Regions from separate parts of the Pseudomonas sp. NUPR-002 genome, predicted to be linked through region 2. Evidence: riboswitches for the same ligand, from Rfam matches in the RefSeq annotation. Region 2 holds a riboswitch; each other region holds the start of a gene.
The links. Region 2 has a riboswitch for cobalamin ahead of cobO (cob(I)yrinic acid a,c-diamide adenosyltransferase). Riboswitches for the same ligand answer to the same signal wherever they lie in the genome.

Region 1: linked by a shared signal. The riboswitch ahead of cobW (cobalamin biosynthesis protein CobW) and the one ahead of cobO (cob(I)yrinic acid a,c-diamide adenosyltransferase) in region 2 are both predicted to bind cobalamin.
Region 3: linked by a shared signal. The riboswitch ahead of ACVWSC_RS11050 (TonB-dependent receptor) and the one ahead of cobO (cob(I)yrinic acid a,c-diamide adenosyltransferase) in region 2 are both predicted to bind cobalamin.

What each region holds. Positions count from the first base shown of each region.
Region 1 is NZ_CM150476.1:3,292,410-3,300,258, forward strand. Features, by position in the region: gene cobN (cobaltochelatase subunit CobN) at 1-3,720, opposite strand, end outside; gene cobW (cobalamin biosynthesis protein CobW) at 3,724-4,791, opposite strand; cobalamin riboswitch at 4,887-5,083, opposite strand; gene ACVWSC_RS14945 (2OG-Fe dioxygenase family protein) at 5,422-6,129, shown strand; gene ACVWSC_RS14950 (PLP-dependent aminotransferase family protein) at 6,129-7,406, shown strand; gene ACVWSC_RS14955 (ATP-grasp domain-containing protein) at 7,403-7,849, shown strand, end outside.
Region 2 is NZ_CM150476.1:1,574,225-1,582,073, reverse strand. Features, by position in the region: gene ACVWSC_RS07350 (cobyric acid synthase) at 1-1,422, opposite strand, end outside; gene cobD (threonine-phosphate decarboxylase CobD) at 1,419-2,411, opposite strand; gene cbiB (adenosylcobinamide-phosphate synthase CbiB) at 2,404-3,312, opposite strand; gene bluB (5,6-dimethylbenzimidazole synthase) at 3,312-3,959, opposite strand; gene ACVWSC_RS07330 (cobyrinate a,c-diamide synthase) at 3,956-5,251, opposite strand; gene cobO (cob(I)yrinic acid a,c-diamide adenosyltransferase) at 5,248-5,859, opposite strand; cobalamin riboswitch at 6,026-6,250, opposite strand; gene ACVWSC_RS07320 (hypothetical protein) at 6,400-6,978, shown strand; gene ACVWSC_RS07315 (O-methyltransferase) at 7,048-7,695, opposite strand; gene ACVWSC_RS07310 (C40 family peptidase) at 7,712-7,849, opposite strand, start outside.
Region 3 is NZ_CM150476.1:2,405,923-2,413,771, forward strand. Features, by position in the region: gene ACVWSC_RS11050 (TonB-dependent receptor) at 1-1,555, opposite strand, end outside; cobalamin riboswitch at 1,662-1,868, opposite strand; gene ACVWSC_RS11055 (GNAT family N-acetyltransferase) at 1,989-2,546, opposite strand; gene ACVWSC_RS11060 (carboxymuconolactone decarboxylase family protein) at 2,630-2,974, opposite strand; gene lpxO (lipid A hydroxylase LpxO) at 3,135-4,034, opposite strand; gene thpR (RNA 2',3'-cyclic phosphodiesterase) at 4,250-4,798, shown strand; gene ACVWSC_RS11075 (NAD(P)/FAD-dependent oxidoreductase) at 4,864-6,066, opposite strand; gene ACVWSC_RS11080 (RrF2 family transcriptional regulator) at 6,366-6,908, shown strand; gene ACVWSC_RS11085 (cell wall hydrolase) at 6,980-7,594, opposite strand; gene ACVWSC_RS11090 (CAP domain-containing protein) at 7,729-7,849, shown strand, end outside.

The DNA.
Region 1 (7,849 bases), 1.7 Mb from region 2:
TTCGCGGTAGTCCCCCGGCGCCTCCCACAGGCCTCTCTGCTGGGCTTCAAGCAAGCGCTCGGTAATGTCGCGCAGGGCTTGCCGGTTGTGCTGGTGCAAGAATGCGCGGGTTTGCGCGTCGAGCACATAGGCGTCGGCCAAGGCCTGGTAGTGGTGATCGTCGATCAAATGCGTGGTGGCATCGAAGGCGAACAGGTTATCGACGGTTGCGGCCAGCTCGAAGGCACCTTTGTAGCCATGGCGTTTGGCGCCGTCGATCCACTTCGGGTTCAGCGCCCGAGCGCGGATAACCCGGTTCAGCTCTTCCTTCAAGGTGCGAATGCGCGGGCGATCCGGCTGGCTGTGGTCACCGTGATAACTGGCAACTGGCTGGCCGCCCAGGCTTTCGACGGCCGCCAGCATGCCACCCTGGAACTGGTAATAGTCATTGGAGTCGAGCAGGTCATGCTCGTGGTTGTCCTGGTTTTGAATCACTGCCTGAACATGCTGCAGACGCCGGGCAAAATCGGCGCGCGCCGGTGTACCTTCATCGCTGGCGCCGTAGGCGTAGCCGCCGTGGTTGAGGTAAACCTCGGCAAGGTCTTTACGCTCGACCCACAGCTGCCCGTCGATGGCATTTTGCACGCCGGCGCCGTAGGCACCAGGTTTGGCGCCGAACACTCGCCAGCCCGCCTGGCGCGCCGCCTGCTCGGCACTCAGCCCCTGAGCTTGCAGCTCGGTACGTTCATTGCGCACCCTGGCGGCAAGCGGGTTGAGGTCATCCGGCTCATCCAGCGCGGCGACCGCCTGCACGGCAGCATCGAACAGTTTGATGAGGTTACCGAAGGCGTCGCGGAAGAATCCGGAGACCCGCAAGGTCACATCCACCCGCGGCCGGTCGAGCAGGCTCAAGGGCAGGATCTCAAAGTCGTCGACACGCTGGCTGCCGCTGGCCCACACCGGGCGCACACCTAACAGCGCCATGGCCTGGGCAATGTCATCGCCACCGGTGCGCATGGTTGCCGTGCCCCATACCGACAAACCGAGCTGACGCAAGTGATCGCCGTGATCCTGCAGATGACGCTCAAGGATCAGGTTGGCCGAGGCAAAGCCAATGCGCCACGCCGTGGTGGTCGGCAGGTTGCGCACATCCACGGTAAAGAAATTGCGCCCGGTCGGCAGCACGTCAAGGCGCCCACGGCTGGGTGCGCCACTCGGGCCGGCGGGGACGAAGCGCCCTTGCAGGGCAGCCAGCAGCCCTTGCAGTTCTGCCGGGCCGCAAGCGTCCAGTTGCGGTGCAATGGTCTGCTGCAACGCCGTGAGTACGGCTCGCACATCGTCCCAGGCAGGCTCATCATCCAGCGCGACAGTGCCTGCCAAGGCCTGCTCAATGCACTGGCCAGCAAGCAGTTCCAAACGTTCGCGGGTATCACCGCTGGTACGCCAGAGCGCCTCACTCTGTGCTTGCAACAGTGCCGGACGCGGCCCCTCCCAGGGTTGGCCGAGGTCGCAGTCGAGCGGGTCGAAAGCCAAGGCCAGCGCCCGTGCCAGGGCGCGCAGCAAACTGGCATTGGCACCACGGCCATCACCGCGTGCAACGCGCAACAAGGCCAGCAAGGTGTCGATGCGCAAGCGCCCGCTTGGCGACTCGCCGAACACATGCAGGCCGTCACGGATCTGCGACTCTTTCAGGTCACACAGATAGGTGTCCAAGCGCGGCAGCCACACCGCCGCATCATCCAGAGCACCTTCGAGCTGCAGCTCGCGGTCGATATGGTTGTCGCGCACCAGCTCGAGAATATCCCGTTGCAGTTCGCGGGCGCGCCGCGGGTCGAGCAACTGCGCTTCGTAGTACTCATCGGCCAAGGCTTCGAGGTGCCGCAACGGGCCATAGGTTTCGGCCCGGGTCAGCGGCGGCATCAGGTGGTCGATGATCACCGCCTGGGTACGCCGTTTGGCCTGGGCACCCTCGCCCGGGTCGTTGACGATGAACGGATAGATGTTGGGTAATGGCCCGATCAGCGCATCCGGCCAGCAACTGGCAGACAACCCGACGCCCTTGCCCGGCAACCATTCCAGGTTGCCGTGCTTGCCGACATGAATCAGCGCGTCGGCAGCAAAGCCATGGCGCAGCCAGAAGTAAAACGCCAGGTAGCCATGCGGGGGCACCAGATCAGGGTCGTGGTACACCGCGCTTTGATCGAGTTGATAGCCGCGTGCTGGCTGGATGCCTACAAAGGTCAGGCCAAAGCGCAGACCGGCGACCATCATCCGCCCGTTGCGGCACATCGGGTCCTGCTCGGGCTCGCCCCAGCGTTCACGCACGGCGTCCTGATTAGCTTGCGGTAGCGCAGCGAACGCAGCCCGATAGTCCGCCATGGCCATGCTTTGCAGGCAGGGGCGCTGGTCGAGGCTGTCGAGGTCATTACTGACGCCGCCGAGCAGCGCCTGGATCAGTGCCGTGCCGTTCTCTGGCAGATCGCTCAGCGGATAGCCCTGATCACGCAGGGCACGGAGGATGTTCAGCGCCGCTGCCGGGGTGTCGAGGCCAACGCCGTTGCCAATCCGGCCATCACGGGTCGGGTAGTTGGCAAGGATCAAGGCCACGCGCTTGTCCTGATTAGGCAACTGCGCCAGTACGCTCCAGCGCCGCGCCAGTTCTGCGACAAAGTCCATGCGCTCGGCATGCGGGCGGTAGCAGACCACATCCGACTGGCTGCGCTCACTGCGCCAGGCCAGGTCCTTGAAACTGATCGGCCGGGTGATGATACGCCCGTCCAGCTCCGGCAAGACGATGTGCATGGCCAGGTCGCGCGCCCCGAGCCCCTGCTCGCTGGCTTCCCAGCCCGGCTGGTTGTCTTGCGCGCAGATCGCCTGCAGCACCGGAATATCCCGGCGAAACGGCCGCAGGTGCGGTTGTTCCGGGCTGGATTGGGCAAACCCGGTGGTGTTGATGATCAACGCCGCCTCGACCGCGTCCAGCCAGTCCTCTACTTGACTCAGGCAGCCCGCCTCCTTGAGGCTCGCCAGCGCAATCGGCAAAGGATTCAGCCCAGCGGCGTGCAGGCGTTCACAGAACGTATCGATAAACGCGGTGTTCGCCGCTTGCAAATGCGAGCGGTAAAACAGAATTGGCACCACCGGTTGATCGACCTGCCACTCGGCAAACCAGTCAGCCAGTTCAGCACTGGCTTTACGCGGGTGATACACCGACGTGCGCGGCAACTGCTGCGGCTCGCACCAGGCGTAATCGCGCTGCAGGTACTCGCTGGCCAGGTAATTGAACAGGTGAAGGGCATTAGCCTTGCCGCCCTGGCGCAAGAAGTGCCAAAGCCGCTCGGTCTGCTCCGCTGGCACCGTGCTCAGGCTGCTGAGCTCCGGGTCCGGGCGATCATCACCCGGTACCAGAATCAGTTGTACGCCACGGGCCGCCAGCTCGAGCAACTGCTCGACGCCATAGCGCCAATAACCGACGCCACCATGCAGCGACACCAGAATGACCTTGGCATGGCGCAGCACCTGGTCGACATAAAGGTCGACCGAGGCATGGTTCTGAACCTGCATCGGGTTGGCCAGACGCAGGCTGGGGAAATCTTCTGGCAACTGTTGGGCGGTTGCCGCCAACAGTGCCAGGTGTGAATCACCGCTGCAGAGAATGACCAGCTCGGCGGGGGTTTGGCCGAGGTCGGCAATACTGTCGTCCGGTACAAAACCACCGGGCTGGGTCCGCAGCAAATGCATGGGTCAGGCGCCCAGGGCAGCGCGCAGGCTCGCTTCCAGCGCAGCGGCATCGAGCTCCTGGCCAATCAGCACCAGGCGCGTGATGCGCGGCTCTTCGCTACGCCAGGCGCGATCGAAGTGTTTATCGAACCGCGTGCCCACGCCTTGAATCAACAAACGCATGGGTTTACCCGGAATCGCGGCAAAGCCTTTGACCCGCAGAATGCCATGCTGCACCACCAGTTGCGTCAGGGCGTCGAGCAGCAGGCTGTCGTCGGCTTCAGGCAGCTCGATGGAGATCGAATCGAAGGCATCGTGGTCATGATCGTCGTGATCGTCACCATCATGGTGGCTGTCGTGGTGGGTACGACGGCCATCAATGTGCGCTTCGGACTCAGCGCCCAGGCCCAGCAACACCTCCAGCGGCAGGCGGCCACTGCTGGCCTCGATGACTTTGACCGCTGGCGGCAGTTCTTCCTCGACTTCGGCGCGCACCTTGGCCAGGTCGTCGGCAGCGATCAGGTCGGCCTTGTTCAGTACAACCAGGTCGGCACTGGCCAACTGGTCGGCAAACAGCTCATGCAGCGGCGACTCGTGGTCCAGGTTAGGGTCGAGTTTGCGCTGCGCATCGACCTGCTCCGGGTAGGCGGCGAAGGTACCGGCGGCCACCGCCGGACTGTCGACAACGGTGATCACTGCGTCAACGGTGCAGGCGTTGCGGATTTCTGGCCACTGGAAGGCCTGTACCAGTGGTTTGGGCAGCGCCAGACCGCTGGTCTCGATAAGGATGTGGTCCAGATCACCGCGCCGCGCCACCAGCTCACGCATCACCGGGAAGAACTCTTCCTGCACGGTGCAGCACAGGCAGCCATTGGCCAGTTCGTAGACACGGCCACTGGCCTCTTCTTCAGTGCAACCGATGCTGCACTGCTTGAGAATTTCGCCATCGATACCCAGCTCACCGAATTCGTTGACGATCACCGCAATGCGGCGCCCCTGCGCGTTGTCGAGCATGTGCCGCAGCAGTGTGGTTTTGCCCGAGCCGAGGAAGCCGGTAACGATCGTGACGGGAAGTTTGGCCAGTGTTTTCATGCGGATGCCCTTGGCAGGATGGCGGGCATGCGCGACGAGAGCCACAGGCTGTATTGCCTGGGCGCGTTCGCCACCGGATCACCCCGCCCGGTTGATGTCGAAAACGGTTCGAGGCAGGTCTCCTGGCTTGCATGCTACTGGCCGTTGGCCAGTTGAACGACGCCTTCCCGCAGCGATGCAGTGGCTGTGTCGAACCGTTCAATGCTTACAGTTGCGGGGGCAGCCGCGGCTTTAACCGCGTTCCCGTCTTAGCTTCGGCCAACGCCGAAGAACCTCGAAGGCGCAAGGCTACGCATGCACGCGAGGCGGGTCAATGCCTGGAGCCTTAATGTCAACGCGACAAACCGCAGCCTGCAGCCTCAAACAAACATGTTTAAAGCAATAGCGTAACTTGTAAGTTATTTCCTGTTTATACACAAACTCACAACCCTACAGACAAACAACTCAGCAACATAGAATTACAAATACCGATTTGATAATTCAAAGAAACGCGACAAGCATGATTACCACCAAGCAACCAGCCACACAAGAAAGGAACTCTTGTATGCCTGAGCATTACCAAAACACCCCAATAAGTGTGATTTTCACATGAGCGCTAACACAGCTCTACGGCATTCGGACAATGCCGTAATGCTTGAACTTTCCATGCAGCTGAAAGCGTATCAGTATGTCAGTTGCCTCCAGTATCCGGCGCTACCCGTTACGCAACTGGGCGGCGAAACCTGTGATGCATTCAATGCCAGCTGGGACAGGTTAGAAGCGGACGCTTATTTAGGTGCGCAACACGGTATCCGCAAGCGCAGAATCTGCAAGTTCGAGTATCTTCAGCGAGAAAGACGCTGGAAGCCCCTCGACGATTGTCGCTTCTACCAATCCGCAACCGACAACCCGCTGCTGGGTGGGCTCGAGCGTATCTATGCGCGCAGCGAGCCGGAATTCACTGGTTCGCCGGTGCTCATGGCCTTGCTGGCCGCCGACCTGACGTTGATGGACTTCACCGTTGGGCCGCACGACTGGCAGGTGACCTGTCACCAGTTCAGAACCCTTTGCGACCCACACAATCAAGGCCAGGCTACACCCGAAGGTCGTCACCGCGACGGGCATGACTTCGTTTTTCAGCACCTGATCAAACGCGAGTCAGTCACAGGAGGTGAAAGCCGAATATACCGCGAACACGCAGAACTTGTATTCAGTGCAACGCTGACCCGTTACATGGAAACAATCGTGTTGAATGATCGCGCACTCTTGCATGAAGTTTCCCCACTGCAAACGTTTAAAGGCGCACAACAGGGTTGGCGTGACATGTTGATTATCGATTTCGACAGGATAAACCACTGATGAAAGGTTCAGCTTCTTTAGCCGCCACCTGCCCCAGCACGTACAACTATATTATCGAACAGTTCAATCAGGCACTTGTCAGGCGCCACACAACACTTTCACTTACCGCCAATGAAAACATACTGTCTGAAACCGCACGAACACTCGGACAAAACCGTCATTACGACCGCTATTTATTCAACGCGGAAACTGCGACGGGACACCATTACGCGGCTGAGTTCAACGGCATGCATGTCGAACATTTTCCCGAGGTCGATGAGCTCAAGGCCCTGGCCACCGAGGCTACACAGTCGATGTTCAACGCCGCGTTCGTGGAGTACCGAGTGCTTTCCGGCGTTCATTGCACGCTGAGCGTGCTGGCCACCCTCACCAACCCCGGCGACACGGTTTTCTCCCTGGCGCCAGCGTGCGGCGGGCATTTCGCCAGTCGGCCAATGGTGCACAACATCGGCAGGCGCAGCCGCTTTTTGCGCCTGGATAACCACGGCCAGATCGATCTGGCCGGGTTCGACGAACAGCTTCACGGGCTGGGCCACCAACCTGCGGCGGTGTTGCTCGATCACGGCCTGACAACCGCTGTGATCGCCATCAGACCGTTGCGCGAGCTGCTCGACCGCCACGGTTTCAGGCGCACCCTGATCATTTACGACGCTTCCCATACCCTCGGCCTGATCGCCGGCCAAACCTTTGCCAACCCGCTCGATGAAGGTGCGGACATTCTGCAGGGCAATACCCACAAGTCACTGCCCGGTCCACACCGGGCGTTGATTGTCTGTCGGCGCGCCGACCTGGCGCAGCAAATCGAGCAGTCGATCAGCGCGGGCCTGGTGTCCTCGCCCAACCTGCCAAGCCTGCTGCAACTGTTCATGACCCTGGTGGAAATGCACCACTACGGCAAGGCCTACGCCCAACGCATGTGCAGCAATGCCCGACGCTTGCAAGGCGCGCTGGCGGACGTTCCCGGCTGGACCGTACAGCCCACCGACACCCATCTGCTGCTGCTCGAAGGCGCTCGCTGCGATCAGGCCGCACAACAGCTCAACGAGCTGGGGATACGGGTCAACAACAAACGCATCGGCAGCCGCGAGTGCTTGCGTTTCGGGGTTCAGGAAATCACCCGCCTGGGTATCAGCGGTCAGGACCTGGACGCCCTCGCAGCCATTGTCGGCAACGTGTTGAGCAACAGCATTGACCCTGCCGACCGTCATCGCCTGGCGCACATTTGCCAGCGCCTGAACCGGGTGCATTACAGCTTTGATCAGCAGGTGCAGCCATGAGCGCACCTGGCTGCCTGATTATCGGCAACATACGCGACGGAGAGTATGAAGGACTGATTGCCGAAGGCATCACCCCCGTGCTGATTGCCGACACCAGCACAACCGCCAAGATTGCCAACCCAGCACTGCTGCCTGCCACGGCGAAGTACGACTTTTCCAAAGGGCTGAGCGCTGAGCTGGTCAAGCTGACGCAACAGTTGTTGGACGAGCATGCGTTCACCAGTGTGCTGAATTTCCGTGAAGGCTATGTAGCAATCACCGCCAGGCTGTGCTCGGCACTCCCAGCCTTGGCCCATCTGCATCGCAACGTCGAAAACACCCTGGACAAAGCCTTGCAACGTCGATGTTTCGAGCAATCGAGCAACCCAGACCTGCAGGTGGTTTCTCAGCACGTGCAGATCGAGGATCTGCTCGGCCGCCCGCACGCGCTGCCCTACCCGTTC
Region 2 (7,849 bases):
GGTATCCAGGTGCTGCTCGACCAGATCAGCCAGGCGTTCGATATCACGCTCACGCAGCGCCTGATAATCAACCTGCTCGACCTCGTGCAAACCCGCCCAGCGCAACAACGCCGCGCACGACTGCGGGCTCTCGAACAGGCCATGCAGGTAGGTCGCCAGAATCTGCCCGTCGGCACTGATGGCGCCATCGCTGCGTCCATCCGCCAGTTGCACCGCAGGCTGCTCCAGCGCCGCGCCCTGCGTCACCCCGGCGTGAATTTCATAACCGCTGATCGGCGCCTGCTCCAACTGCAAGGTACCGGCAACGTTGCGCAGTTGTTTTTGCGCCTCCAACACCGTGACGAAATCGAACAGGCCCAACCCCTCGCTGCTACCGGCCGGACCTTCCAGGCCGAGCGGATCGTCCACTCGCTTGCCGAGCATCTGCAGGCCACCGCAGATCCCCAGGACCTTGCCACCGTAGCGTAGATGGCGAGTGATGGCCTGGTCCCAGCCGCGGGCACGCAACTGCGCCAGATCGCCGCGTACGCTTTTGGAGCCTGGCAAGATGATCAAGTCTGCGGGGGGAATCGAATCACCCGGGCCGATGAACTGCAGGTCGACTTGCGGGTGCAGGCGCAACGGGTCGAAGTCAGTGTGGTTGCTGATGCGTGGCAGTACCGGCACGATCACCTTGAGGGCGCGTGCAACCTTGTCGCCCTGGCGCTGGTCGATACCATCTTCGGCTTCCAGGTGCAGGTCCATCACGTAAGGCAGCACCCCGAGCACTGGTTTGCCGGTACGCGCCTCCAGCCAGTCCAGGCCGGGCTGCAGCAAGGCAATGTCGCCACGGAAACGGTTGATCACAAAACCTTTGACCCGCGCCTGCTCACTGGGCGACAGCAGTTCCAGGGTGCCGACCAGATGGGCGAACACGCCACCGCGGTTGATGTCGGCAACCAGGATCACCGGGCAGTCCACCGCCTCGGCAAAGCCCATGTTGGCGATATCGCCAGCGCGCAGGTTGATCTCTGCGGGTGAGCCTGCCCCTTCCACCATCACCACCGGGTACTGCGCAGCCAGACGCTGGTGCGAGTCCAGCACCGCCTGCATGGCGATAACCTTGTAGTCGTGGTACGCCACGGCATTCATGCTGGTAACGGCACGGCCGTGAACGATGACTTGAGCGCCGGTGTCGCTGTTGGGCTTGAGCAGTACCGGGTTCATGTCGGTGTGCGGCGCCAGCCGCGCTGCCTGGGCCTGAACCGCCTGAGCCCGGCCAATCTCGCCACCGTCGGCAGTCACCGCACTGTTGAGCGCCATGTTCTGCGGTTTGAACGGCACCACTGCCACGCCTTGACGCAGCAACCAGCGGCACAGCGCGGTCACCAGTGTGCTTTTGCCTGCATCGGAGGTGGTGCCCTGCACCATCAGGGTCGTCATGGTGTTTCCTTGCAGTAATCGTTGAGTGCCTGTTCCAGGCGCTGAAAATCCGCATCAGTGGCTGGCAGGCCGAAGCGCAGGCTGGCGGGCTGGCTGAACAGCCGCAGCAGGATGCCGCGCTGGGCCATGAACTCATGCACCTGTGCAGCCTGATCAATCACCCGATACTGGAACAGATCACAGCCCCCCGTCGGGGCAAAGCCGACCCGGCTCAGCAAAGCGGCCAAGCGTTGGCTGGCAGCGGCACAACGAGCGATCTGCTGCTGGTGCGCGGCGTTGTCGAGCAAACACGCCTGGCCCAGCGTTCGCGTCGGCCCGCTGACGGTCCAGGGCCCCAGCAATTCCGCCAGGCGTTGCAACAGCAGCGGCTCCGCCAGCACGAAGCCCAACCGCACCCCGGCCAGGCCGAAGAACTTGCCAAACGAGCGCAGTACGATCAGCCCCGCCTGCTGGGCATGGGCGCCAATGCTGTGCTGCGGGCTGTTGTCCATGAACGCTTCATCGACCAGCAACCAACCGCCGCGCCGCGCCAGACGCTGGTGCCAGCCCAGCAACTGTGCAGCCGGATGCAGGCAACCGGTTGGGTTGTTGGGGTTGACCACCACCAGCACATCAAGGCTGTCGAGCATCTCATCGACCTCCTCACTGCGCAGTTCGAGCACCTGATGCCCGGCACGGCGCCAGCCCTCGGCATGCTCGGCGTAACACGGCGACAGCACGCCCACCGTGCCGCGCGCGCGTAGCTGGGGCAAGGCCTGAATCGCGGCCTGGGAACCGGCGACCGCCAGCAGGTGCTCGACACCGTAATACCCGGCGGCGGCCTGCTCCAGGCCATCGTCGGTCTCGGGCAAGCGCGCCCAGGCACGCAGTGGAATCTCTGGAATGGCAAACGACCACGGGGCAATGCCGCTGGACAGGTCCAGCCATTGCTCCCGGGCAATGCCGTAGTGCTGCACGGCGCGTTGCAGGCGCCCACCGTGTTCAAGCATAGAGTTCAGCCCCCAGGCACATCAGCAGCAACCACAACCACACACCCTGACACACCAGACGCCAGCCACGCTCGATGGCGTCGGCATCCGCCGCCGGACCTTCGCCCAGTTGCGGGCGTTCGTGCAATTCACCGTGGTACACCGCCGGGCCGCCCAGTTCGACACCCAGGGCGCCCGCGCCAGCGGCCATCACCGGCCCGGCATTGGGGCTGTCCCACAGCGGTGCCTGACGGCGCCAGCAGCTCAGGGCCAGTCGGGTCTTGCCGAGCAGAGCGTAGGTCAACGCCACCAGGCGTGCCGGAATGTAGTTGAGCACATCATCGATACGCGCCGCCGCCCAGCCAAAACGCTCGAAGCGCTCGTTACGGTAACCCCACATGGCGTCCAGGGTGTTGCTCAGGCGATAGAGCACCACACCCGGCGCGCCCGCCACGACAAACCAGAACAGCGCTGCAAACACCGCATCGCTGCCGTTCTCCAACACCGATTCGGTGGCGGCGCGTGCCACGGCGGTTTCGTCCAGCTCGCGGGTTTCGCGGCTGACCAGATAGCCCACGCGCTGGCGTGCCTGCTCCAGATCACCGGCACGCAATGCGGCGGCAACCGGGGTCACGTGTTCGCCCAAACTGCGCAGCCCCAGCGCGCAGTACAGCGCCAGAATTTCCACCAGCCAGCCGATGTAGGGCAGCCAGGACAGTAAGGTGGCCAACAAGGTCAGGGGAATCACTGCCAGAAACCAGGCCGTGACGCCGTGGCTGCGCCAGCCACATCCCCCGGCGTTGAAACGCTGCTCCAGGCGCCCGGCCAGACGCCCGAAAGCCACCAACGGATGCCGACGCCGGGGCTCGCCCAGCAGCGCATCCAGCGCTACACCGGCAACGGTCAGCAACGCCACACTCATCAAGACTCTCCCCACTGGTTTTCAAAGAGCATGTCGCTCAGCGGGCGCTCGGCAGCCCAGCCCTCCAGCACCAGCATCGGCGCCGGGTAAAACGCCCGGACCGGGCCCAGGCACAGAATCGCCAGCGGCTTGGCGCCCGCCGGCATGTGCAACAGCTCGGCCAACGCCTGAGGTTCGAACAACGACACCCAGCCCATGCCCAACCCTTCGGCACGCGCCGCCAGCCACAGGTTCTGGATTGCGCAGGACAGCGAAGCGAGGTCCATCTCCGGCAAGGTGCGGCGGCCGAAAATGTGCTTCTCACGGTCATCCATCAAGGCGGCCACCAGCAACTCAGCGCACTCGCTGATGCCTTCGACCTTGAGTTTCATGAACTCATCCGAACGCTCGCCCAACGCCTCGGCCGTGCGCACCCGCTCGGCTTCCACCTGCGCCTGTATACGCTGGCGCAAGGCCTGGTCGGTGATGCGGATAAAACGCCAGGGCTGCATCAGCCCGACACTGGGGGCCTGATGCGCCGCCGCCAGCAGGCGCGCCAGCAGCTCAGGGGCTACCTCGCCCTTGATGAAATGGCGCATGTCGCGGCGTTCGCCGATGGCGCGGTACACCGCGGCGCGCTCGGCATCGCTGAAAGCCTGATCGCTCATGGCGCCAACAGCGCCGCCGCCGCATGGGGGTTGGAAGCAAAGTAGAAATGCACGTAGGACGCCGTCAAGCGGCCCTGACGGTAGACCGCCTCGGCACCGCGCCCGCCATTGGGGCTGTGCCCGCGGGCAATCGGCTGCAACTCGGTGGTGGTCAGCGAATGGTGGTAGGTGTGCCCGCGCAAGGTGCCCTCCGGCAACTCCACCGCTTGCAACGCCAGGGCAGCCAGGCGCTTCTGCATGACCGCCTCGCCTGCCAACAGGCCGAGCAACTCGGCACGCGTACCCGCGACATCGGTGAGGCTCTCCAGCAGGTAGAGCATGCCGCCACACTCTGCCAGCACCGGCTTGCCGGCCTGGTGATGATCGCGAATCGCCGCCAGCATCGAGGTGTTGGCAGCCAGCGCCTGGTGATGCAGCTCCGGATAGCCACCCGGCAGGTACAGGCTGTCGGTCTGCGGCAGCGTACGATCATGCAGCGGTGAAAAGAACTTCAGCTCGGCGCCCATGGCGCGCAGCAGCTCGAGGTTGGCGCCATAGGTAAAGGCAAACGCCTCATCCCGGGCCACAGCGACGGTTACGCCCTCGAGCAAGGGTTCGATGACCTGCACGCTCGGCGCAGCGAAGGCCACAGCCGGCGGCAACGACGACTCGCAACTGGCTGCCAGCGCCGCAGCGGCGGCGTCCAGGCGCACATCCAGATCGTTGAGTTCACTGGCCTGCACCAGGCCCAGGTGGCGGCTTGGCAGCTCGATCCCGGTTTCCCGCGACAGGCCACCGTACCAACGCAGCCCTTCGGTCAGGCTGCCTTCAAGCAACTGCGCATGACGCAAGGTACCGACACGGTTGGCCAGCACGCCTGCAAACGGCAAGTCCGGCTGGTAGCGCGCCAGGCCCAGGGCCAGTGCACCGAAGGTCTGGGCCATGGCGGTCCCGTCAATCACCGCAAGCACAGGCACGGCAAAATGCCGGGCCAGGTCAGCGCTCGATGGCGTGCCGTCGAACAAACCCATGACCCCTTCGATCAGAATCAGATCGGCCTCACCTGCTGCCTCCCAGAGCAGCCGACGGCTTTCCTGCTCACCGACCATCCACAGGTCCAGCTGGTACACCGGGGCGCCGCTGGCCCGTTCTAGGATCATCGGGTCCAGAAAGTCCGGGCCGCACTTGAACACCCGCACCTTGCGCCCGAGATTGCGGTGCAACCGCGCCAGAGCGGCGGTCACGGTGGTCTTGCCCTGACCAGAGGCCGGGGCGGCGATCAGCACCGCCGGGCAGTGGCGCGTGTCACTCATAGCTCAACGCCTTTCTGGGCGCGGATGCCTGCCTGAAAGGCGTGCTTGATCATGCCCATCTCGGTGACGGTGTCGGCCAGTTCGATCATTTCGTCTTTGGCGCCACGCCCGGTGACAATCACGTGCTGCATCGGCGGGCGCGCCTGCAGGTCGCTGAGCACCTGCTCCAGGTCGAGGTAGCCGTGTTTGAGGGCGATGTTCAGTTCATCCAGCACCACAAAGGTAATGGCCGGGTCTTGCAGCAGTTGACGCGACACCGCCCAGGCAGCTTCAGCGGCGGCAATATCGCGTTGGCGGTCCTGGGTTTCCCAGGTGAATCCCTCGCCCATCACGTGGTAACGCACCTGCTCTGGAAAGCGCCGGAAGAACAGTTCTTCGCCAGTGCTGTTGCGGCCCTTGATGAACTGCACCACGCCACACTGCATACCGTGGCCCATGGCCCGGGCCAGCATGCCGAAAGCGGAGCTGCTTTTACCTTTGCCATTGCCGCTGAGCACCAGCAGCAAACCGCACTCGTTCGGCGCATTGGCAATACGCTCGTCGATCACCGCCTTCTTGCGCTGCATACGCGCCAGGTGGCGTTCGTCACGCTCATTGGATTCAGTCATCGCAGTCTCCGCATAGCACTATCCGTCAGTTCGCAGCGAGCTTGTCGGCACAGGGCCGTACAGCGTTCGCGGCAAAAAAGACAGTAATAGATGAATGGATAAGGCAGACGGAGAAACGCGCAAGGCTGCGGCATGGGCCGAAGGATACGCGCATCACCCTCCGTGATGCCGTTGGCTGTAACAGGCCGGTCTCCGGGCTTGTGAGCGGGGCCTTGAACACCCAGGGTCGTGCGCCTTCCCGGGGTTCATTACCCAGTGGCCATGCGCGACCTTGACTCACCTACCGTTGCGGGGGCAGCGCCGGACTCGCACGCATTAGCGCAGCCACCGGCTTCCCTGTTTCACCCTGCCAGACCGCAGCCCACAGAGCACCTGAAACAAGTCGCGAAGGTTAGAGGGTTGCACCCGGAGCGTCAATGAAAGGTGCTGCACTGGCCTGGATCAATGGCGTGTTTGTCGGCTTGTGTCACCCTGATATCAGTGATATCAAATAGCCATGATCTGGCTGCACTCAATTACAACGATAAAGGAGAGAACGGCATGCAAGGTCTGATCATCAACAACCCGCGCCTGGAATTCCTGCGCCCGGCGCTGGAGCGCTGGGTTGAATGCATTGACCGACTCAACCAGACCCTGGGCGACAGCGAAGCGCCTTACTGGCACGGCGCTCAAACCAACCTCAGTGTGCTTTGCGCTGCCGCCTGGCAAGCTGAGCTCGTGACCTTGCAACACCACCCGAGTAAAAAGCAGCGCGACGAAGGCGACCGCGAAGGACATTGCGACCTGTACATCGCCAATCGTGAAGAGGCCGCCTACCTGCAAGGCAGCCAGCGCTGGCCGCGTATCGGCCGCCTTGACTTGAGCAACGCCCTGCAGGAAACCGTGTTCGCTGCCCGCCAGGTGGCCGCCCCCAGTCAGCTCAAAGTGGCTGCGCTGTTCGCCAGCCCGTGGAAAGCCGGGCAGCATGCCAGCCCGGAAGAGCTGCAGGACCTGGTTGAAGATCTGCAAAAGCATACGGCTTGCGCCATTGCCTGGTATTTCCCTTATGCCTACCGCAAGCTGCATAACGAGGCGGGGCAGTATTATCCGGGGGTTGCCTTGCTGCTCAAGCAGGCTTGAAATCAGGGCACGATCGCGGGGCAAGCCCGTCCCTACAGGGTAGGAGCGGGCTTGCCCCGCGATTGAGTCTCAACGCTTACGACACAACGTCAAACCGTCCCCAATCGGCAACAGGGAAAGGTCCACCCGCGCATCATCCTTGAGCTGTAGATTCAACGCCTGGATCGCCCGCGTATCGTCACTGTCAGGCTGTTCCTGCAACACCCGCCCGCTCCACAGCGTGTTGTCGAACAGCACCAGCCCACCGCAACGCAGCAAACGCAGCGCCTCTTCCAGATAACCCGGATAATTGGCCTTGTCGGCATCGATGAAGATCAGGTCGTAGCGCTCTGACGGCAGACTCGCCAAGGTCTTCAAGGCAGGCCCCAGGCGCAATTCAATGCGCTGTGCCACCTCCGCCTCACGCCAGTAGCGCCAGGCAATCGCGTTGTAGCTGCCTTCAAGATCACAACACAGCAGTTGCCCCTGCTCCATGGCCTGGGCCATGCACAGCGCGCTGTAGCCGGTGAAGGTACCCACCTCGATGACTCGCTGTGCACCGATCAGGCGTACCAGCAAGGCCAGCAATTGCCCTTGCTCCGGCGCTACCTGCCAGCGCGCCTCGGGCAAGGCCTGGGTTTCCACACGCAAACGCGCCAACAGCGGTGTCTCGCGAACAGACACCGCTTGCAGGTAGTGGTAGAGCGCATCGTCGAGGTATAGCGTTTGTGCCGTCATCGCCTACCTCGCCAGGTCAGGGGTTACGCGCCAGTTGAGGCGGCGCCAGAACGCGCTTGGCGTTGAGGTAGGCTTTGTTCCAGTAGCTGTTGGACAGGTAATCCAGACGCACGGTGCCACCGGCAGACGGGGCATGCACGAAGCGCCCCTCACC
Region 3 (7,849 bases), 830 kb from region 2:
TTTGCCTGGCTTCTGTCAGGTCGAAATTTTGCTGGCTGGGGCTGAGAGTCACCAGGTCGCTGACGCCATCTTCACTGGTGGAGTACTGCCCGTACAGCGACAGCTCGTCGGTCATGGCAAACACCAGGCCGGCACGCCAGTTACCACCGCTGAGGCTGCGGTCGCTGCGGCTGTCGTTGACCAGATTGTCACGGTCGATGTGGTTCTGATCACGGCGCACGCCGGTCACCAGCGACCAGCGCTCAGACAGCTGCGTGCGGTTTTCCGCGAACAGGGCGAAGGTGCGGGTAGTGCTCTGGGACTGCGGGCGGGTCGGGCTGGCGCTGTGGAAGTCGCCGGGTGCCGGGTTCCACGGGTCGATAGAATCACCGCCGATGTCGTTGTACGGCGAGTTGCTGTTGATGCCGAAACGAATACGGTTGTACTCGGCGCCCACCACGGTTTTGCTGTTCAGGCCTAACAGGTTGTGGTCGAAGGTAAAGCTCTGGCGGTCGCCGATTTGTTCCTGGTCGTGCTTGATCTCCAGGTAGCTGCCACGTTGCAGTTGCCCCAGGCTGCTGTCCCAGGTGTAGTCCTCGGCGTTGCGCCAGTGTCGGCGGCTTTTCAGGTAGTACAGCTGGTTGCTGGCGCTGATCGAGTCACTCAGGGTCCAGTCGCTGTTCAGGCGAGTCCACTCATCGTGGTAGCGCTGCACGTCGTTCTGTACGTTGTAGTTCTTCTTGCGCAGGCTGTCGCGGTAGTGGCCGTCGATCAGCGGGGTGCCGAAGTAGTTCATCGGCTCGGCGTCGCCACGCTCGTGGGCGAGGGTAAAGCTGAGGCTGTCGCTGGCGTCGAAGCGCAGGGCGGCGCTCATCGCCAGGTTCTTCGAATCGCCGCGATCCACCCAGCCGTTGCTCGCCTGTTGGTTGAGGGTAAGGCGGTAGCTCAGGCGTTCACTCAACGAACCACCACTGTCCAGGCCCAGTTGTTGGCGGTCGTAGGAACCGTAGCCGAGGCGCAGGTGGTTGTGGATCTCGCCCAGAAACGGTTTTTTCGGGATCACGTTGATCACTGCACCGGTGGCGCCTTCACCGTAGAGCACCGACGCCGGGCCGCGGATGATGTCGATTCGTTCGACCATCCAGGGATCGACCGGAAAGGTCTGGGTACCAGCACCGGTGTACATGCGCGAGCCGTCGAACAAGGTCATCACCGAACCGTGGCCTTGAAATCCACGGGCCGAGAACGCGGTGTTGCCGTTGCCTGGCGTTGCCACCGAGGTGATGCCCGGCGAGCGGCTGACGGCGTCTTGCACGGTCTGGTTGTTGCGCCCTTCGATCTGTTCGGCGCTGATACTGCTGGTGCTGGCCGGGGTGTCCATGGCGCTGAGGTTCAGGCGCGAGCCGGCCGGCAATGGCGTGGCCAGGCTGATCGCTTGGTTGTCGCTGGTGCTGGTAATGGCCGTCGATGGCAGGGCCAGGGTGCCGGTTTCTGCGGCGAAGGTCGGCAAGGAGAATGCCAGGCAGGGGGCCAGGGCATTGGCCGCCAGGGTGTGAAGCTTGGAGTTACGGGACATGTCGTTCCACAATCTTTGGAAGGAATGAATCCCGGAGGGAACAACGCATGAAGGAATTGCGCGCGCAGGCGCCCGCAAACCGGCCTGCGCCCGCCCACCGCGGGGTTGCCAAACAAAGCTTCAGGCCGGTCTCCGGGCTTGCGAGGGTCATGAAGGCCTTCACCTTCCCATGCCGGAGCACAGTGGTGTATCGAAGGCTTCGCTCGCTTACCGTTGCGGGGGCAGCGCCGGACTAGTCACTTTGAGTGATGCACCGGCTTCCCGTTTCACCCTGCGCACGGCGGCGCAGGACACCTGAAACTGGCGCGCATCTGAACATTGAAAGCCTTTGCAGTCAATGAGTTGCGCTTAAGTCTGTGGGAGCGGGCTTGCCCCGCGATAGCGATCTACCTGACACCGCAATCGCGGGGCAAGCCCGCTCCTACCGGAATAATCAGCGGCCGCGTTTGCGCGACACCACCGCCTCGATGTTCTTGCGCCCGATCAGCATCGGCTGCTGCGGTTGTTCCAGCCACTTGTACATGATCAGGCAATCCACCAGGCCCAGACGCGCATGCCGGTAGGCGCGCGGCAGGCGCCCGACCACGTCGAAACCGAGCTTTTGCCACAAGCCCACCGCCACCTCGTTACTGGCGACCACCGAGTTGAACTGCATGGCGAGAAAACCCTGCTCACGCGCCAGACGCTGCGAGTGCTCGCACATCAAGCGAGCCACACCGCGGCCGCGCGCAGCCTCGCTGACCATGTAGCCGCAATTGCTCACATGGCTGCCGGGGCCTGCGGCATTGGCCTTGAGAAAGTACGAGCCCAGGAGCTGGTCATCCTCTTCGGCCACCAGCGTATGCAGCGGTGATTCCAGCCACAGCTGACGCGCCTGTTCCTGGCTCATGGCTGGGTCGAAGGCATAGGTTTCGCGGGCCGCGACAATGGCCTGGAAGGTGGGCCAGAAACGTTCGAAGTCGGCGGCGGTCATGGGGCGGATGTGAATCATGGCGGTTCCTGGCAGGGTGAACCGCAAGTCTGAAAGCGTTAATGCCGGCATGCAACTGTTTGTGCATGCCGGCACGGCTGGCGCTACTGCTCGACCTTACCCACGGCATCCAGCGCTCGCGCCGAGTACACCAGTGCGGCGCCGGCATTCATGGCGACGGCGACACCCAGCGCTTCGGCGATTTCCTCACGGCTGGCCCCGTGTTTGACGGCTTGCGCCGAGTGCACCGCAATGCAGCCGTCGCAGCGGGTAGTGACCGCCACCGCCAGCGAGATCAGCTCACGGGTCTTGGCATCCAGGTGGTTGGTTTTGGCCCCGGCGCCGCTGGCGGTAATATAACCGTTGACGGTGTCAGGGGACAGTTGCTTGAGGTCGCCGATACCGGCCATCAACTGCTTACGGTAGGCGTCCCAGTCCATCATGCTCATCGTTTTCACCTTGTGCGGTTGGCAACATGAACAGTGAAGCTAGTTTTTTTCTCTGTGGGGCGCCGTTGGTCGTTGGGCGCAGTTAATCAGTACTTTGGTGGGGGGCGGGTACAGCAAGAGGATGTGGAACGGGGTGGGGTGCGCCGCGATAGCGTGCAGATCAGATGTAGATGAACAGCAACAGCAACGCCGCCACCACTGCCCATTTTTCCAGGTAGTAGCGTGTGCGATTACGCTTTTTCAGCGCCTTGCCACGCTGACGAATCTTGTAGATGCGGGTGAACAGACGGTTGATGCCGCCGGTTTTGTCACCGGCATCGTTCGGCGCAGCCGCGGCGGCCATGACGTTGCGGCTGAACCAGCGGTTGAAGGCGGTGGCCCAGCGGTATTTGAGCGGGCGCTCGACGTCGCAGAACAGGATGATGCGGTTGTGTTCGGTGTGGTTGGCGGCGTAGTGAATATAGGTTTCATCGAAAATCACCCCTTCACCGTCACGCCAGGCGTAATTCTCGCCATCCACGCAGATGTAGCAGGCATCGTCGTTAGGCGTGTCCAGGCCCAAGTGGTAGCGGTAGGAGCCGGCATACGGGTCGCGGTGGCGTACCAGCTTCGAGCCTGGCGGCAGGGTGGCGAACATCGCCGCTTTGACCGTACCAATGCCTTGCAGCAATTCGGTGGTGCGCGGGCAGAGCTTCATCGCCGAAGGGTGGCTTTCGCCGTACCACTTCAAATAAAAACGCTTCCAGCCGCTCTTGAAGAAGGAGTTGAAACCGACGTCGTCGTAGTTCTGCGAGCTTTTGATTTCGCCGACATGCAGCAGTTGCTGGGCTTCGGCGCGAATCTCTTGCCAGTTGTCCTGCAGTGGCTTGAGTTCAGGAAAGGACTCAACCGGCAGATAGGGCTTGGCCGGCAGTTTGGAGAACAAGTAGAGGAACGCGTTGACCGGGGCGAGGAAGCTGGAATGGTCCCCCAGTTGACGGGTGATCTTGTGCCGGACCTTGCCGCGAAAATGCACGAAGGCAATCGAACAGACAAACAGCAGAACGAGGAAGATTTTCATGGGCGGATACTTGTCGGTGTGGCGATGCGCCATGGCATGAGCTCGCCAGCATAAACAATCATGGCCGGGGTTTGTACTAAATGTTACGCGATCCGTGTCCGACATTAGTCCCACGCGCAAAGGTTTGCGCTGCGTGATTTTTACGGCAAATGTAGTCCGGGCCCATTGCCTTGCGGCAGACTGAGCATTACCACCAGCGAGAAGGAGGACAGGGCATGGTGCAAGGCATTCGCGAAACGGGCGAGCCGTTCAAGCGGCTGTTTTTCGCCCTCGATTGCACCGCGGATCAGCGCCGGGCGCTGGCCCAGTGGCGCAGCGAACTGAGGATGGAAAAAGGGCGACCTGTGCCGTCGGCGAACTTTCACCTGACCTTGATGTTTCTCGGTTCGGTGGATACCGCTCAACTGCCGGCAATCCTGGCTGCCGCAGGCGCCGTCAAGGTGCCTGGCCAGAGCATTACGGTAGCCCTCGACCGTCTTGAGGTATGGCGTTCGGCCAAGGCCTTGGTGCTGGCCCCCAGTGAGACCCCGGTAGCGCTGCGGCAGTTGGTCTACAGCCTGCAACAGGCGCTGCTGCCGCTGGGATTTTCCGAGGCGCCACGAGAGTATCGGCCACACCTGACCCTGGCCCGCGACTATCAGGGGCCGCCCCCGGAGGCGCTGGTGGCGGCGGACTTTGTTTTGCGTGCCCGTCACTTCACCTTGTACGAATCACGCAAGGGGCGTTACTGGCCGCTGGCGCAGTACTCGGTAGGAGCGGGCTAGCCCCGCGATGCGTTGTGACTGACACAGCGCTATCGTGGGGCAAGCCCGCTCCCACAACTTGGCCGTTAGACGATAGGAATCAGCGGGTCGGCTGCCGCCAGGGCGGTGGCGCGGTCGGCCGCTGGTGGGTAGATCCACACGGAGTTGATCTGGGTCTTGAGCTCTTTGGCTTCTTTACGCAGCAGTTTTACCTGACGGTCCCAGCCTTCGGTGTACACCGCACCCCAGGCGCCCAGGTCCAGGCAGGTGACGTACTTGGGCTGGCTGTAAGGCACCGGCTCGACACCGAGCAGGTCCGCCGCCACGTTGTTGCCACTGTGACGCCCGAGGACAATGGCGTGCTGGCAGGACATCACGGCGAAGTTGCCCTCGTCATCGGTGGCGGCGTAGGCCACATCACCGGTGGCATACACATGCTCCTGGCCTTTGACCTTGAGGTTGCGGTCTACATGCAGGCGCCCTTGTGCATCACGTTCAGCGGGCACTTGCGTGGTCAGCGCGCTGGCGCGAACGCCCACGGTCCAGATCACGGTGTTGGCCTCGATCCGCTGGCCATCGGCGAGGGTTACGCCGTTGGCGTCTACGCTCGCCACCGAGGCATTGACGCGCCACTCCACGCCCAGCGCTTCGGACGCTTCGATGATCGTCGGGCTGATGCCTTCGCCCAGCGCCGCACCAATCTTGGCGCCACGGTCAACGATGATCACCCGGATGTTGGCGTCGTTACCGAGGATTGCACGCAGGCGGCCAGGCATTTCGGTTGCGGTTTCGATGCCGGTGAAACCACCGCCAGCCACCACCACGGTGTTGCGTGCCGCTGAGACGGGCAGGCTGGCCAGCGACTTCAGGTGCTGTTCCAGGCGCGCTGCCGATTCGATCTGGTCCACATCGAAGGCGTGCTGCTCAAGGCCGTCGATGTCAGGACGGAACACGCCGCTGCCAGCGGCCATTACCAGGCGGTCATAGGCAATGTCGCTGCGCAGGCCCTGGGCGTCGGTGTAGCTGACGCGCTTGCCGGCTACGTCGATCTGCTCGGCAGCGCCCTGGATAAAGGTGACACCCACGGCGTTGAACAGCTCGGCCAGCGGCGCTTTCATTTGATGCACTTCAGGCTCGTAGAAGCGTGGACGGATGCGCAGTTCGGCTTGTGGCGCCAGGACGCTGATGGCGACATCGCTGCGGCCATGTTGATCCAGCAGGCGGGCGGCGCTCAGCGCGCTCCAGACCCCACCAAAACCTGCGCCGACAATCAGAATGTGCTGTTTCATTTAGCTGCTCCACAGTGAAAAGAGGGTGACGGTGCGTGGCCGCAAAGCAAGGCTGGTCAGCGCCGAACAACTACGACTCTATTGGTCGTAGTTGTTCGGCGCAAGTATTTTTTTCTGTCGATCCCCGCAGCGATCCGGCTAACCTTGCTCAGGCGCCGCTCTATTTCTGGGTTTCTTTGCTGAGTTAAGGGCTGTGGTGCACCGCTGAAAGCCGACACACGGTAGGTGCTGGAGACGGCTGGATTTCGAAAAGTCGTTAAAGACTGATATTATTGCGATAAAGTTAGTCGGAGATAGACATGTCACTGTACAGCGCTGGGGTGGAGTACGGCATCCATTGCCTGGCCTTCCTGGTTGATGACCTGGGCGACAGCCGTGAAGCCAGTGTGCGCGACCTGGCGGAGTTGCAAGGCGTGCCTCAAGAGTACCTGGCCAAGGTCTTTACCAAGCTGGCCAAGGCCGGCCTGGTGGTCGCCACTGAAGGCCTGCGCGGCGGGTTCCGGTTGGCGCGGCCTGCCGACGAGATCAGCGTGCTGGACATTGTCACGGCCATCGACGGGCGCAAGATGATCTTCGAGTGCCGCGATGTACGGGATCGCTGTGCGCTGTTTGACGGCTCGCCACCGAGCTGGGCGCAGGAGGGCACCTGTTCGATTCATGCGGTGATGCTCACTGCGCAAAAGCGCATGGAGGAGGCGCTGGCCCAGCAAACCATCCTCGACATTGCCCGACGCGTGGGCCGCAAGGCGCCGCCGGAATTCGCTACGCAAGTGGCCGACTGGATGAGCGATCGCCGCGCGGGCAAGCCAGCGGGGGATATTTCGCTGCTGGAGGTGCCCTGATCGGCTTGGCGACCTGATTTATGCTGTTTGATTGCTATCGCGGGGCAAGCCCGCTCCTACCGTCGGGTGCGTTAGCGCGCGGTGCCGTTGCGCGGTTTGTAGAATAGAAAGTCACTGGTCTCGGTGGTCTTCACATAGGCCCGCGCCCAATCGGGCGAAACGTGGCGGTCATGGAAGTACAGCGCACCACGGGTGCGGTCATCGAGTTGGCGGTTCAGCGCTTTGCGCGCGATTTCCTTGGCAATGGCATAGCGGTTTTCTTCTTGAACCGTGTCGGAGCGCCCGTCACACCACCACGAAAACTGGCAATTGCCGCTCTCGGAACCCTGCTTGACCACGCCGCACACAGTGTCTGGAAAGCCCTCATGACCCAGTCGGTTCATCACCACACTGGCAACCGCTTCCATGTCTGGCGCCTTGCCGCCTTTGGATTCCCAATAGATGCTGCGTGCCATGCAGGTGATGGCGTCGTCCAGGGCTGCCGCTCCGGCGGGGTCCACGGCCTGGACTTCACTCTGGGTGATGGCTTTACTCTTGGGGGCAGGTGGGGCATCGGGTTGTGCGGCGGCCTTGTGTTCCAGTACTTGGGCTTTGTCTTCGGCCACCTGCGCCTTGGGTTCGGCGGCAAGGGTCAGGGGCGCTGAGCAGGCCAGCAGCAGGCAAGTGACAATCGTTGGCAGGCGCATGGCAAACCTTCTTCAGGTAAGGGAGTTAGCACTTCCCGTTACAGGGTCGACCACGCAGCGCTCAAAACATTCCAGCTGTTCGACGACGGGCGATTTCGCGCATCATAGGCGCCGTCCATTCACGGGAGATCTTCATGCGTGTCCTGTCATCCGCTCTGTGCTTTGTCAGCTTGCCGCTGGCCCTGTTGGCGACCACCGTTCAGGCCAGTGAGCCGTCGCAATTGATCGATTCGATCAACAGCTACCGTAGCCAGG